3 regions of the Modestobacter sp. VKM Ac-2979 genome follow, and region 2 is predicted to be linked to each of the others. Evidence: riboswitches for the same ligand, from Rfam matches in the RefSeq annotation. Region 2 holds a riboswitch; each other region holds the start of a gene.

What was found. A riboswitch is a leader RNA that binds a small molecule or an ion and turns the genes downstream of it on or off. The one in region 2 is predicted to bind cyclic di-AMP.
Region 1: another riboswitch for cyclic di-AMP. It lies ahead of O2W15_RS10715 (hypothetical protein); the one in region 2 lies ahead of O2W15_RS20755 (C40 family peptidase).
Region 3: another riboswitch for cyclic di-AMP. It lies ahead of O2W15_RS09445 (hypothetical protein); the one in region 2 lies ahead of O2W15_RS20755 (C40 family peptidase).

The regions. Positions count from the first base shown of each region.
Region 1 is NZ_JAPVBO010000003.1:391,622-396,587, forward strand. It holds gene O2W15_RS10705 (sugar ABC transporter substrate-binding protein) at 1-599, opposite strand, end outside; gene O2W15_RS10710 (threonine/serine ThrE exporter family protein) at 847-2,250, opposite strand; cyclic di-AMP (ydaO/yuaA leader) riboswitch at 2,567-2,682, shown strand; gene O2W15_RS10715 (hypothetical protein) at 2,684-3,568, shown strand; gene O2W15_RS10720 (cytochrome P450) at 4,036-4,966, shown strand, end outside.
Region 2 is NZ_JAPVBO010000007.1:253,214-258,179, reverse strand. It holds gene O2W15_RS20760 (HNH endonuclease signature motif containing protein) at 1-1,544, opposite strand, end outside; cyclic di-AMP (ydaO/yuaA leader) riboswitch at 1,617-1,769, shown strand; gene O2W15_RS20755 (C40 family peptidase) at 1,786-2,322, shown strand; gene O2W15_RS20750 (bifunctional metallophosphatase/5'-nucleotidase) at 2,433-4,277, opposite strand; gene O2W15_RS20745 (ROK family transcriptional regulator) at 4,416-4,966, opposite strand, start outside.
Region 3 is NZ_JAPVBO010000003.1:117,475-122,440, forward strand. It holds gene O2W15_RS09425 (citryl-CoA lyase) at 1-360, shown strand, start outside; gene O2W15_RS09430 (extradiol ring-cleavage dioxygenase) at 353-1,231, shown strand; gene O2W15_RS09435 (hypothetical protein) at 1,228-1,587, shown strand; gene O2W15_RS09440 (quinone oxidoreductase family protein) at 1,592-2,566, shown strand; cyclic di-AMP (ydaO/yuaA leader) riboswitch at 2,724-2,875, shown strand; gene O2W15_RS09445 (hypothetical protein) at 2,897-3,793, shown strand; gene O2W15_RS09450 (alpha/beta hydrolase) at 3,837-4,664, shown strand; gene O2W15_RS09455 (protein adenylyltransferase SelO) at 4,697-4,966, opposite strand, start outside.

The sequences.
Region 1 (4,966 bases), on a different contig from region 2:
TCGGGAGCGGCGTTGCGCAGTCCCTCGAGGATCCCGTTGGTCCGCTCCTGCCCGATCTGGGTCAGCTGGTCCTCCAGCACCAGCACCGTGGGGGGCTCGCCGAGGTTCTCCTGCGCCCACCGGCCGGCGTCCTCCCCGAGCATCCGCCCGGACTCGGTGAAGCTGAACTGCAGCGTGCTGCTCTGGTTCTCCAGGTCGCCGCCGTAGGTGACCCAGTACTTGCCGGCGTCCAGGTACTGCTGGGCGATCGAGTCGATGCTGGCCGGGTCCATCGGGAAGGACACCACCGCGTCCACGTCGCTGTTGAGGTAGGTGGTCAGGTTCGACACCTGGGTCGACAGGTCGCTGTTGTCGTTGGTGAACTCGACGGTGACGCCCTGCTCCTCGGCGTAGTCCTGCATCTGCTGGCTGAGCACCGAGTAGATGGGCAGCGAGGTGAAGGGGAAGTCGAAGAGGATGGTGTCGACCTCGGTGTCGCCGCCCGCAGAGGTGGCCGCGGCGGTGCCGCTCTCACTCGTGGTGCTGCAACCGGTCAGCGCCAGGGTCACCGCGAGCGGCGCGACGACGGCGGCGGTGGCTCGATGACGGCGTGCGGACATGAGGGCCTCGTTCTCTGCAGAGGGGACGGCGTCAGGACCGGACGGAGCCCGGCCACCCCGGGACTGGTCCCGCGGGGGTGGTGACCGGAGCGAGCTCCGCTGACGGCATCACCCGGCGGCGGTGAGCTGTTCGGTAGACCCTCGGTCCGATCCGCGGTGGCCGACGACCACCGCGTGCACCCGATCTCGCCGTTTCGCGCACCCGCCCGAGCTGCCCGGCCTGGACCCCTCGGTCAGCAGGCCGATCTCAGTCGGAGCTGGTCGCGCGGCGCCGCACCCGCCGGTCGAACCGGTCGCGGCTGCTGCCCAGCGGCTGGCCGAGGTACCTGCCCAGCACGATGCCGGCGGCGAGGGCCAGGCCGATGGCCGCGGCCCCCACGAGCTCGTCCACCCCGCCCGGCACGTCCGCCTCCACGACGATCGCGAAGAGGCCGCGGTAGATCGTGAGCCCGGGCAGCAGCGGCACGATGCCGCAGACCGCGACGAGCAGGGGCGGGAACCGGAGCCGATCGGTCAGCGCCGCACCGCAGAAGCCGACGACCACAGCCGCCGTCCCGCTCGCCACCGCGGGGCCGGCCCCGAACGCCGCGGTCGCCGACGACGTCGTCCAGGCCAGCGCGCCGGCCACCGTGGCGACCCCGACGGCGTGCGGGCGGGCATGGGACGCGAGGGCCCAGGACCCCGCCATCCCGGCGGCTGCGGCCAGCGCCACGGCGAACGGCACGGTGTACATCGACGGGTCGGTCACGCGCAGCGGGACACCCGCCCGCTGCGCCAGGTCCAGCACGGCGGCGATGCCGACGACGATGCCGGTCGTCAAGGTGAGCACCTCGAAGGCGCGCGCCGCGGCGGTGACCGGGAAGCCGTTGATCGCGTCCTCGGCCGCACCCACGAAGGAGAGGCCGGCCAGGAGCACCACGATCCCTGCGGCGACCACCAGCGAGGTGCGGACCTCGACCTCGGAGACGATGAGGAGGACGGCCGCTCCGGTGGCCACCGCGGCGCCGAGTGCCTGCTGGAAGAACATCGGCAGCCCACGCCGGTCGAGGGCTCGCATCGTCTGCTCGATGGCGGCCGTGGTGAGCGCCGCGACCAGCGCCACCAGCCAGTCCCCGCCGAGCAGGAAGGCGACGCAACCGGCCACACCCGACCAGCCGAGCGCGTGGATCGAGCGGCGGTAGGGGTGCGGCGCCGACAGCACGTCGTCCAGCTGACGGTGCGCCTCCTCCAGGCCCAGGCCGGCTGTCTTGATCTCCGCCGCCAGGTCGGTGATGCCCTGGAGCCGGGTGTAGTCCAGCCCCCGCGGGCGCACGATCCGCATCAGCATGAGCGGTGGGACGTCGTCCGGGTCGTAGCTGATCGTCAGCGAGGTGAACGTGATGTCGACCTGGCAGTCGGTCAGCCCGTAGCCCGCGGCCACGCGCAGCACGGTGGCGGTCACGTCGGCCGCGGAGGCCCCGACCGCCAGCATCGACTCCCCGATGCGCAGGGCGAGGCCGAGCGCCGAGCGCGCGGTGTCCGCGTCGACCCGGCTGGGCTGGGCGCGCAGCGCCAGCGGTGCCGTCGGCGGCCCGGACCCGGAGATCGCCTTGCGCGCCCGGTCCGGCAGGCGGGGGAACCGCCGGCTGCGGTCCCGGGTCGTGGGGTTCACTCGGGCCAGGCTACGGAGCGCTGACGGGAAGTCACGGCTGCCGACCACGCGCGGGTCGTGGCCTTCCCCACTCTCGCGCGGACGGCGCCCCGGGCCCGCTGTCCGGCACTACGGCGGCGAGTCGGCCGGCGCGTCCCGCCACCGGACGGCGTGCCGCCGACGGCACGCCGATGGCGTGACGACCGTCACGAAGACAGCCCCATCGCGGGTACATAACGTTCCGGTCACGCCGACTTCGTGGGCGTGGCGCCGGTCCGCCCAACCCTGCCTGCCGGCCGCCATCCAGGACCTTCAGGGCAGGGGTGGGGAACCCACCGCACACGGCGCGCCGATCCATCGGATGGCGCGCCTCGGGGTGAAGCCGGCATCGCCGGCCGGGCACCGATCGCCCGAACCCGACAGCTAACCCCTCAGGCGGTGATCGGAGATCACCATGCCCAAGAACAGCTCGTCTCGCTTCGTCCGCACGCGGGACGTCCTCGTCGGCCTCCCCGTCGTGGCCGGCGTCTCCGTCGTCACGCTGGGCGTCCTCAGCTCCCCGGCGCAGGCCCACACCACCAGCCCGGCGCCCTCGGTCACCGCGACCCAGGAGGACCGGCACACCGCCGAGCAGGGCGACCCGTTCGCCGCGCTCGCGGGGGCCCACGGGCAGTCCTGGCGGGAGCTCTACCAGCGCAACATCGGCGCCTTCGGCGAGGACCGCGCGGCGCTCACCCCGGGGCAGGTGCGGTTCCTCCTCGGCGCCGAGGACGCAGCACCGGCACCTGCTGCTGCTCCGGCACCCGAGCCGGCCCCGGCTCCTGCCCCCGCACCGGCTCCCGCACCGGCTCCCGCCCCGGCACCGGCTCCCGCCCCGGCACCGGCTCCCGCCCCGGCACCGGCTCCCGCCCCGGCACCGGCTCCGGTCGCGGCTCCGGCTCCGGTGGTGGCCGTCGCCTCGCAGTCCACGGCCGCCGCCCACATCACCAACACCGCCGGGCCCGTGCAGCCGCGGGCCGCGGCCGCCGCGGACGCCGTCGTGCGCGACGTCCCCGGCGCCGCCGGCATCACCATCGGTGGGACGCGCGGCAGCGCGACCGACCCGAACGGCCACCCCTCCGGGCTGGCCCTGGACTACATGGTCATGTCCGACACCGCGCTCGGGAACGCGATCGTCGAGTACCACATCGCCAACTGGGACGCCCTCGGCGTGGACTACATCATCTGGCAGCAGCGCATCCTCATGTCGCCGACCGGCTCGTGGAGCCCCATGGCCGATCGCGGCAGCGCCACGGCCAACCACATGGACCACCCGCACGTGAACTACCAGGCGGGCTGACCCGCCCGGCCCCGCTCCACCAGGGCGGACACCGTGCCCCCCTGCCCGTACCGCGGGCAGGGGGGCACTGTGCGTCTCCGCCGCCGAGGGCCGCCGACGGTGTCCGACCGTCCGCGTGGGATGGTCGGGGCAGAGCCCACCGCCACGGATGGTCCGCCACGGTGCGGGCACAGTCGACGGCGACCGCGCGAGGCCCGTGATCCGATCGAGGTCCCACGACGTCGTCGCACGGCGGACGTCGCACGATCAGCACCCGGCGCCGGTCGGGTGTCGCTCCCCCGGTGGGCTCGGCGTGGCTCGACGTCGCGCCGGTGCCCGGATGACGACGAGGGATCATGTCCACGACCGACTTCTCAACACCACCCGGGTCCAGGCGTCGCCGCGTGCGGCGGACCGCCGCCCTGGCCGCCCGACCGGTGACGCGGAGGTCGGGCGGGTGGCCGCGGCGCCAGCGCAGCGCGCGGGCCGTGGCCCAGGCGTGGCTCGGCCGCATCGTGGAGCGACGGATCCGCAAGAAGGGCATCGACCTCACCGAGCTGACCTTCTTCCCGGAGAGCGCTCGACTGCCCCTGCTGCGGCGCGGGGTGGACCCGGTGCCGGAGCTCGCCGAGCTGCGCGCCCGCTGTCCGGTGGAGCGGCTCGACCTGCCCATGGGTCTCGCGGCGCACCTGGTCACCGGTTACGAGCAGGCCCGCGCCGTCCTCGCCGACCGCGACTCCTACAGCAACGACATCCGGCACCTGTTCGGCGACGCCGGACCGGGGTCGACAGCAGACGTCGGCGGCCTCGGTTTCACCGACCCGCCGCTGCACACCCGGCTGCGCAAGCTCGTGGCCCCGGAGTTCACCCGGCGCCGGCTGGACCGGCTGGAGCCCACGGTCGAGGCGATCGTCACCCGCCGGCTGGACGAGCTCGCCGCCGCCGGATCGCCGGCAGACCTGGCCGAGCACGTCTCCTGGCGGGTCCCGATGGACGTGATCTGCGGGCTGCTGGGGCTGGACGACGCCGACCACGAGGCCTTCGTCCGGCTGGGCACCCAGCGCTTCGACGCCACGGGGGGTGTGGCCGCGGCGCTCGGTGCGGTGTCGGAGCAGAAGCGGATCCTCCTCGACGTGGTGGCGCGGCAGCGGACGGCGCCCGGGGACGGCTTGATCGGGCGGATCCTCCTGGCCGAGGGCGACGGCATCTCCGACGACGACCTCGCGGGCCTCGTCGACGGGATCGTCACCGGCGGGTACGAGACCACCGCCAGCTCCATCTCCCTGGGCACCATGGTGCTGCTGCGCGACCCCGCCCATGCCGCCATCGTCCGAGGGGGCTCACCGGCCGAGATCGACGGCCTGGTGGAGGAGCTGCTGCGCTACCTGTCGGTGGTCCAGGTGGCCTTCCCGCGGTTCG
Region 2 (4,966 bases):
TGATGGCGTTCGCACAACAACGCTGAGTTCTGCAGCGAGGTCTCGCCGCCGTGCAGCCAGTGGATCAGGTGGTGGACGTCGCACCACCAGGACGGGGCGCCGCAGCCGGCGAACACGCAGGACTTGTCGCGCCGCTCCACCGCCTTGCGCAGGCCAGGGGTGACCACCCGGTGGTCCCGGCCCAGGTCCAGCGGGACCCCGTCGGGGCCCATGACGATGCGGGAGATGCTGCCGTCACAGGCCAGGTAGCGGGCCCGCGCTGCCGAGATCGTCGCCCCGAAGCCCAGCTCCGCCGCACCCGCGCCGGTGGCCGGATCGACGAGGTCATCGAGATCGACGCCGACCACCACATGCGGCTTGACGGTGCGCAGGATCGGCAGATCACCGGAGGCCAACTGGTTGTCACACAGCTGCACGAGCGCGTCGGCGTTCTGCTGCGCACGGGTCCGCTCATCACCCCTGGGGCGGTCGGCCTGCACGATCGACTCGATCGCCGCCTGCACCTTCTCCCCACCCACGGCATCCAGGTCGAACCGACCGGTGACGCTGCCATCGGAGTGCTTCGCGATCGTCAACCGGCGGCCCTCCGTCGGATCAGGCTCCGGGCCGTCCGGGTCCAGCGCGTCCTCGAACGCCTGCACCGCAGCCACCAGCGACTGGTGCGGCGATACGGCCGCCACCTGCGCCCACACCCGATCGAAGGGAGCCAGGTCGATGCCCTGCTCGGCGGCTCGAGCCCGCTCCCGCTCCCCCACCGCAGCGGCGACCACGTCCATCTGCGCCGCCGTCACCGCACCCTCAGCGAACCCCGCCGCCAGCGCCGGGAAGTGCTCCAACGCCCGACCCGACCGCAGGATCCGCGACGCGTCACTCGCGGACAACCGGGTGTGCCCGATCAACCACGACCGCATCGACTTCAACCCGTCGTGCTCGGCGGCCTGGGTGGTGTCCGCGCGCCGAACGGTGCGGGTCAACTCAGCCGACGCGCGGTTGACCAGCTGCACCAGGAACGCCGTCCGCTCCAGCACCTGACCGTCCGTGAACGAATGGAGATCGTCGGCCGCCAAGGCGTCCAGAGCCGACATCAACTCGCTCACGGACACCTCCCGACGTATTCGAACATGTGTACGAATACTACCGCCGTCACCAGCTACGGGCAAGGCGAATCCGCAGGTCAGAGGCTTGTCCACAGATCCCGACAGCCCCTTGACGCGGTCGATCGTGGCCCGTCGACGATCGGCCCGGCCGCACGTGCGGCGCACGTGGCCAGCGACCAGCGCCGTGCTGGGACTTGGTCGACGGGAGAGCCGATCACGCGGCACTTCAGGCAGCGGGCCGTGTCGCGTCGAACACGAAACGTGCACACCCGCCGTCCGACCAGAAATCAGATTCCCGGCGGAAACAGCCGGCGAGAGCCGACCTCGCCGACGACCCGCTCCGGCGTTGCTCGACGTCAGCTCGGCGAGTCGTCTCCGCCGGCCGGGCGTGTTGCAGCCCCACGGGGTGTCGGAACCGCAACGCGCGGCACTTTGTGACAAATCCATGACAGCCCTACCGTCATCCGCGCCTGCCGGCCCTGAGTCACCACACACGGTGACACCGGCGAGCACCGCCGAACCGGGCAACCGCCGCATCGTCGCCGCGGACGCCCGGACCGGGGACCCACCGCAGTCTTGGGGTGAAGCGCAACGGCACGCGAGTGCCGGAGCGCCGGGCGAGTTCCCCGCCCGAACCCGTCAGCTAACTCGGTAGGCGGTTGAGGAGAACAAGGAGAACCCGTCGTCCATGACGACCACTCGCACGTCCCCTGCCCGTCGTCCCTCCCGTTCCGGTCGCCGGGCACTGATCGCGCTGTTCGCCAGCGCGGGCGTCGCCCTCACGCCGATGGCCGCCCAGGCCTCGGTCGGCGGCGGTGGCGCGGCCGCCCCAGCACCCGTCGCGGCACCGGTGGCCCCGGTCGCGGCTCCCAACGCAGCTGCCCAGATCATCGTCGACACGGCGCTCGCCCAGCAGGGCAAGCCCTACGTCTGGGCCGGGGCCGGCCCGAACGTCTACGACTGCTCCGGGCTGACGCAGTTCTCCTTCGCGGCCGCCGGCATCACGCTGCCGCACTCCTCCCGCATGCAGTCGACGATGGGCGTGCCCGTGGCCCGCGCCGACCTGCAGCCCGGTGACCTGGTCTTCTTCTACGACCCGGTGGGCCACGTCGGCATCTACATCGGCAACGGCCTGATGGTGCACGCCCCCACCGCCGGGGACGTCGTCCGCACCATCAACGTCGACACCATGTGGGGCTACAACTCCGCGCGCCGGCTGGTCTGACCCGCTCGCCCGAGGGCAGTCGCACGACGAACGCCCCGCTCCCCATACCGGGGAGCGGGGCGTTCGCCGTGCCGGAGGGGCCGATGTCGCGACCCCGGCCCCTCCGAGGGTCAGCCGAGCAGCGGCTCGCCGTCGCGGACGAGCTGCCAGTTCTCCACGTAGAAGTCGGCCGGGTCGATCACGCCGCGCTCCTGGGCCCACTCGATGAGCAGCTGACGGATCTCCAGCTGCTCGTTGTAGACCACCGGGGCCGTGGAGATGTGCGGGAAACCGCCACCGCCGGAGCGCCGGTAGTTGTTCACCGCGACGACGAAGCGGGCGTCGTCGGCCACCGGCTCACCGTCGATCTCCAGCCGGGTGACCCGCTCGCCGACCGGCCGGGAGACGTCCAGGTCGTACTCGACGCCGGAGAGCACGTCGTAGTTGTAGTCCGGCGTGCCGTCGGCGTTGGTGATCGTCTCCGGGTCGACCGGCCCAGTGGCCGGCACCTGGGTGAAGTAGCTCGCCGACTCCTCCAGGTAGTCGCGCACCTGGGCGCCGGTCATCTCCACCGCCTCCAGGGTGTTGTCGAAGACGTAGAGCCCGGCGATGTCCCGGATGGTGACCTCGCCCTCCGGGAAGACCGCCTCCCGGCTGAACGGCGCGGCGATCGACAGCACCGGCAGGTCGGCCCACTCGGTGCCCCCGAGCGCAGCGTCGACGGTCTCGGTCTGCACCTGCTGGATGAAGTCGAGGATCGGGGTGTCCTCGTACCGGCTGGTGAGCGTGGTCAGCTCCTCGGTGGAGGTGGCCACGACCTGGTTGACGTAGTCGACGGTCGCCTGGTGCGCCTCGTCGGTGACGGCGAGGACGTCGGGGTCCTCCGGGTAGTCCCTGGTGCGCAGTGCGGTGGCCGTGGCCTCGGTGACGTCCCACTGACCACGGGTCTTGGTCAGCTCGAAGTCGACCTGGCTGACCGTGGCGCCCCAGCGGTAGGGCTGGGTGAGCAGCACCTCCTCGCCGGTGACCTCGTTGACCACGACCTGGGACGGGGCGTCGCGGTGCGTGTGGCCGACGACCATCGCGTCGATGCCGGGCACCGTGCGGGCGATGACGTCGGAGGGGTTCTCCGTGCCGACGGCCGGGTCGTCGTAGGACGACGTCCCGCCGACTCCGGCGTGCGCCAGGACGACGACGACGTCGGCCTGCTCGGCGACGACCGGCACCCACTCCTCCGCCGTCTCCACCATGTCGCGGAACTCGAGCTGGCCCTCGACGTTGTTGCGGTCCCAGATCGCCGAGCCCGGTGTGGTGAGGCCGATGATGCCGACGGTGACCGGCTTGGCGCCGCGCACCTTCATCCGTTCCAGCGTGTACGGCGGCAGGTACGGCTCGCCGGTCTCCACGTCGATGACGTTGGCGCCGAGCACCGGGTGGTCGACGTCGTCGACGTAGCCGGCGAGGGTGTCCAGGCCGTAGTTGAACTCGTGGTTGCCGACGACCTGGGCGTCGTAGCCGATGACGTCGTAGGCCGCCGCGATCGGGTGCTCGGCCTCCGGCGGCTGCTGGGCGGCGAGGTAGGTGAGCGGCGTGCCCTGCAGGAAGTCGCCGTTGTCGACGACGAAGACGCTGTCCGCGCCCTTCTCGGCGCGTACCGAGTCGACCACCGAGGAGATCCGGGCCAGGCCCGTCGCGTCACCGGCGCTGTCGGTGTACGGCGCGTCGCGGAAGTAGTCCCAGTCCTGCGCGCGGCCGTGGACGTCGGTGGTGGCCAGCATGGTGAGTTCGAGACTCTGCCCCTTGCCGTGCCCGCCGCCGTGCCCCTTGCCGTGACCGTTCCCATGGCCGTTCCCGTGACCGTGGCCGTTCCCATGGCCGTTGTCGTGACCGCCCGGGCTGGCCGCCGCGGGGGTCACCGCCCCGACGCTCATCGCCAGCACCGCTGCCGCGACCGTCACCGTCGTCCGTCTGCGCACGCGATCTCCCCCAAGCTCGTCAGCCGCCCCTGCTGGGCCGGCTGTGCGGTTGCTGAGCCAACGTAACGAGGGATGCCGACAAGTCGACAGCGGTCACGAGGTGTTCACGCAGGCAGCACCGGGTGGACCGAGCGGACCTCAGCGGGCGGCGGCGCGCGCGGCCAGTTGTTCCGGGGAGAAGGCCAGGTCCAGGGCCTCCCGGGCGGCGCCGAGCACGGCGGCGTGCTGGCCGACGCGGCTGACCGCGATCTCCAGGCCGTCGGTGATCATCGGCGGGCACTGGGCGTAGATCGCCGAGCGCACCCCGGCGACGAAGGCCTCGGCGCTGCTCAGGTGCCCGCCGATCACCAGCCGCTCCGGGTTGAAGAAGTTGAGGATGGTCGAGAGCACGGTGCCGGTGCTGCCGCCGGCCTCGCGCAGCAGCTGGGTGGTCAGCGGGTGGGCGTCCCGGGCCAGGTCGAGCATCCCCTCGGTGCCTGAGGAGTCGACCCCGCGCTCGGCGAGCTGCTCGACCAGGGCGGCGCCGCTGGCCACCGCGTCCAGGCAGCCGACCCGCCCACAGGAGCAGGGCACCGGCGGGGCGCCGGGCACGGTGGTGTGGCTGATGTCCCCGGCGAACCCGCCGCTCCCCCGGTGCAGCACCCCGCCGGCGACGACGCCGCAGCCGATGCCGGAGCCGACCTTCACGA
Region 3 (4,966 bases), on a different contig from region 2:
CACAAGGACGGCGACCCGCGCACCCCCCGGCTGTTCGAGATCGCGACCGAGGAGGGGCTGTTCGGCCCGCACCTGTCGCTGTTCGCCGCGATCGGCCGGGTGCACCCTCAGGTGCTCGGCAAGACCCTGCCGCTCAACGGCGCCGGGGTGTGCGGTGCCGCGCTGGCCGACCTGGGCCTGCCGCTGGAGCTGCTGCGCGGCTTCGCCCTGCTGGCCCGCACGGCCGGGCTGATCGGGCAGTTGGCCGAGGAGCTGCGGCACCCGGTGGCCAACGACGTCTTCCTGTCCGTGGACCTCAACAACCGGTCCGTCGCCCCCGACCCGTACCTCCCTGACCTCAACGGAGACAGTCATGGCTGAACTGGCCGCGGTGATCGCGTCCACCCACCACCCCTTCTACTACCGGGCCAGCACCGCCACCGGCGCTGACCGGCCGCCGTTCGCCGACGAGTGGGTGGCGAAGATCGAGGCGTTCCGCGAGACGCTGACCCGCGCGGAGCCCGACGTCCTGGTGATGGTCGGCAGCGACCACTTCCACCAGCTCTGGCTGGACAACATGCCGCAGTTCCTGGTGGGCAAGGCGCCGTTCTTCGACGCCAACTTCCACAACGAGGAGCGCGAGTTCGGGCTGCCGAAGATGACGCTGCGCGGCGAGGAGGACCTGGCGGCGCACCTGCTGCGGGACGGGCTGGACCGGGACTTCGACCTGGCCTTCAGCAACGAGCTGCGGATCGACCACAGCATCACCTGCCCGATCATCACACTGCGCCCGCAGGCCGACCTGCCGATCGTGCCGGTCTACACCAACATCTTCGCCCCGCCGCTGCCGCAGCCGAAGCGCTTCGTCCAGCTGGGCCGGGCGATCCGGGAGATGGTCGAGTCCTGGGAGAGCGACAAGCGGGTGGCGGTGATCGGCACCGGGCACCTGTCCCTGGAGCTGGGCGGGCCGCGGCAGTTCGGCGAGCACGGGCCGGACCCGGAGTTCGACCGCAAGGCCGTCGAGTGGATCGCCAGCGGGGACATCGAGGGGTGCCTGGCCGAGGTCTCCCTGGAGTCCCTGCACCACCCGGGCAACGCCACCCACGGGTTCATGGACTTCATGCTGATGATGGGCGTAGCCGGCGAGGGCGCGAAGGCCGACCACGTCGACACCCTGGACCTGTTCCACACCATGGAGGCGTACTTCACCTGGTACCCCAACGGGGTCCCGAGCGCGGGGGTGTCGGCATGAGCAAGTACCTGCTGGACAAGTTCCTGTTCACCGTCGACCGCGACCCCGAGCTGACCGAGCGCTACCGGGAGGACCCGGCCGGCACGGTCACCTGGTGGGAGGCCGAGATGGCCAACACCGTCCTCAACTGCATCCCCGCGGAGAAGACGACCTGGCTGGCCTTCACCGACGAGGAGCGGCGGGCGCTGGCCGCGCACGACCACGTCGCGCTGTTCCAGATGGGCGCGCACCCGTTCCTGACGCTCACCCTCTTCATCGCGCTGTTCGAACGCGACCACGGGCCGATGGAGTACCAGCGCGCCTACGGGAAGGCGATGGAGCACGTCTCCATGCCCTACCCCGACATCGCGACCTGAGCCGGTGCGCGCCGCCATCCTGACCTCGCCGGGCGAGCCGCCCGCCCTGGCGGACCACCCGGACCCGGTGCCCGGCGAGGGCCGGACCCTGGTCCGGGTGACCGCCGCCCCGGTCGTGCCGCTGGACCTGCTCTGCGCCTCCGGGACGTCGTACTTCGGCCGCCCGGCCGTGCCCTACGTGCCCGGCGTGCAGGGGGTGGGGGTCGTGGTGTCGTCGGCGGTGCTGGCGCCCGGCACCCGGGTCTGGTTCGCCACCTCGGCGGGGATGAGCCCGGGCGACGGCAGCCTGGGTGAGCTCTGCGCGGTGCCGGACGCCGACGTCGTCCCGCTCGCCGGGGACCTGCCCGACCCGGTCGTGGCGGCGCTGGGCCTGTCGGCGGTCGCCGGCTGGATGGCCCTGACCTGGCGCGGCCGGTTGCAGCCCGGGGAGCGGGTGCTGGTGCTCGGCGCCGGGGGCGCGGTCGGCCAAGCCGCGCTGGGCGCCGCCCGCGCGCTGGGGGCCGGGCGGGTGGTCGGGGTCTGCCGGTCGCCGTCCGCGGCCGACCGTGCCCGCCGGGCCGGCGCCGAGGACGTCGTCCTCACCGGGGACGGCGGCGACCTGGCGGCGCGGATCCGGCAGACGGTCGGCTCGGACGTCGACCTCGTCGTCGACCCGGTGTTCGGCGCCGTGGCGGCGGCCGCGTGCTCGGTGCTGGCGCCCGGCGGGCGGCTGGTCAACCTGGGTGGCGCGGCCGGGGACGCCGCCGAGTTCTCCTCCGCCGTGCTGCGCAGTCGGAGCATCGACGTGCTCGGCTACACCAACAACGCGCTCACCGGCGAGCAGCGGGCGGCCGCGCTGACCGCGGTGCTGCGGCACGCCGCGGCCGGGCAGCTCCGGGTGGAGCACGCCGTCCTCCCGCTGGCGCGGGTCGAGGAGGCCTGGGCGGCCACCGCCGCCGGGGGTGGGAGCCGGTCCGTCGTCGAGCTGTCGGCGCGCTGACCGGACACCGCCGGTGGTGACGGATGGGACGCGTGTGTCCGGAGAGTGACGCGACCACCGTCACCCGATGAAATGCCCGCAACCGATTGTCACGACTACATAACGCCGTTAGGTTGGCCGGGTCCAGTCGGTCGCCACGTCCCCACCCGGGGAGCCCGGCCGGACGCCGCCGAGTCGCCCTCCGGGGCGAGCCGGGGACCCACCGCACCACTGGGGTGAATCCCGCGCCCGGACGACCGTCCGGGCCGGGTAGGGCTGCTTCCCGCCCGAACCCGTCAGCTGACCTGGTAGGCGGCACACGGAAGACACCTGTACGGAGCACTCCTGCCCATGCGCGCCCGCACCACCACCTCTGCCGCCACCGGCCGACGCCGCCCGCCGGCCGGCATCCGCCGCCCCGGGCTGTACCTGGGCATCGCGGCGGCCGGAGCCGTCCTGGTCAACGTCGTCGTCGGCGTCGGCCCAGCGGCCCAGGCCGACCCCGTGGCGTCCCAGCCGGTGAGCGTCGCCGAGCAGCTGGGGCTGGCCGCCGAATCCGGCGCCGTCGACGGGACCGAGGACCTCCGGCCGCTCGAGGAGCTGGCAGCCAGCCGGGCCACCCGGGAGGCCGAGCAGACCGCCGCCCAGCAGGCCCAGGCCGCGGCCGACCAGGCCGTGCTCGACCAGCAGGCAGCGGAGGCGGAGGCAGCACGCCTCGCCGCCGAGGCCGCGGCCGCCGCGGAGGCCGAGGCCGCTCGGGTCGCCGCCGAGGCCGCTGCTGCGGCCGAGGCCGAGGCGCAGGCAGCCGCCGCCGCTCCGGCACGGGCCGCCGCCGCGGCCAAGCCCTCCGCCGCGGCGGCCGCGAGCCCCGGCACCGCGGTGTCCGCGATCGCCAAGATCAACAATTCCGCCGGACCGATCAAGCCGCAGGCGCAGGCGGCCGCGAACGCCGTGGTCAGCAACGTGCCCGGCGCCGGCTCGATCACCCTGGGCGGCACCCGGCCCAGCGCTGCCGACCCGCACGGTCACCCGTCGGGGCTGGCGGTGGACTACATGGTCATGTCCAACGCCGCCCTCGGGGATGCGATCGTCGCCTACCACGTGGCCAACTGGGCTGAGCTCGGCGTCGACTACATCATCTGGGAGCAGCGGATGCTCTCCTCGCCCGGTGGCTCCTGGAAGCAGATGGAGGACCGGGGCAGCGTGACGGCGAACCACTTCGACCACCCGCACGTCAACTACCGCTAGACGGCGCTGGCCCGGCCGGCCCCCAGCGCGCCACCATGGGGTGGTGCTGCGGTCGGTGCTCCGGGCCGCGCTGATCGGTGCCATCGTGCTGGTCGTGGTGGTCGGCCTGCTCTGGACGGTTCAGCGCCGCTTGGTGTACCTGCCCGACGCCGGTCCGGTGCCGCCCGCTGCCGAGGCCGTCCCCGGTGGCCGGGACGTCGAGCTGACCACCGCCGACGGGCTGACCCTCGGCGCGTGGTTCGTGCCCGGCCCGACGGCCGACGCACCGGCCGTGCTGGTGGCCAACGGCAACGGCGGCCACCGCGGGGTCCGGGCGCCGCTGGCCCGGGCGCTGTCGTCAGCGGGGCTGGCGGTGCTGCTGTTCGACTACCGCGGGTACGGCGGCAACCCGGGCAGCCCGACCGAGGCCGGGTTGGCGCTCGACGTCCGCGCGGCGCGCGACTGGCTGCTGGCCGACGGCGGGGTCCCCGCAGAGCGGCTCCTGTACTACGGGGAGAGCCTGGGCGCCGCCGTCGTCACCGAGCTGGCCGTCGACCACCCGCCGGCCGGGCTCGTGCTGCGCTCCCCGTTCGTCGACCTGGCCGCCGTCGGCAGCGAGCACTACCCGTTCCTGCCGGTCCGGTTGCTGCTGCGCGACCAGTACCCGGTGGCCGAGCAGGTCGCCCGGGTCGAGGTGCCCACCACCGTCGTCCTCGGCACCGCCGACTCGATCGTGCCGCCGGAGCAGAGCAGGGCGGTGGCCGCTGCCGCCGGGCAGCTGCACCGCATGGTCGAGGTGCCCGGCGCCGACCACAACGACGCCGTCCTGTTGGACGGCGACCAGCTGGTCGCCGCCGTCGTCGAACTGGCCCGCCTGACGACCGACCCCTGACCGACAGAAATGGCCATTTCTGTCGTCGCGGGTCAGGTGCCGCAGAAGGTCTGGTAGGTGGCGCCGAAGTCGGCGGGGGCGGGGGTGGCGTACCGCTCCAGGCCCGGCCGCTCGGCGTACGGGTGGGTCACGGCGTCGAGCAGGGGACCGAGCGGGGCGAGGTCGCCTGCGGTCGCTGCGGTGAGCGCCTCCTCGACGAGGTGGTTGCGCGGGATGTAGAGCGGGTTCACCCGGTCCATGGCGTCGGCATCCGGAGCCAGTGCGCGCCAGCGCTCCGACCACGCGTCGAACGAGGCCAGGTC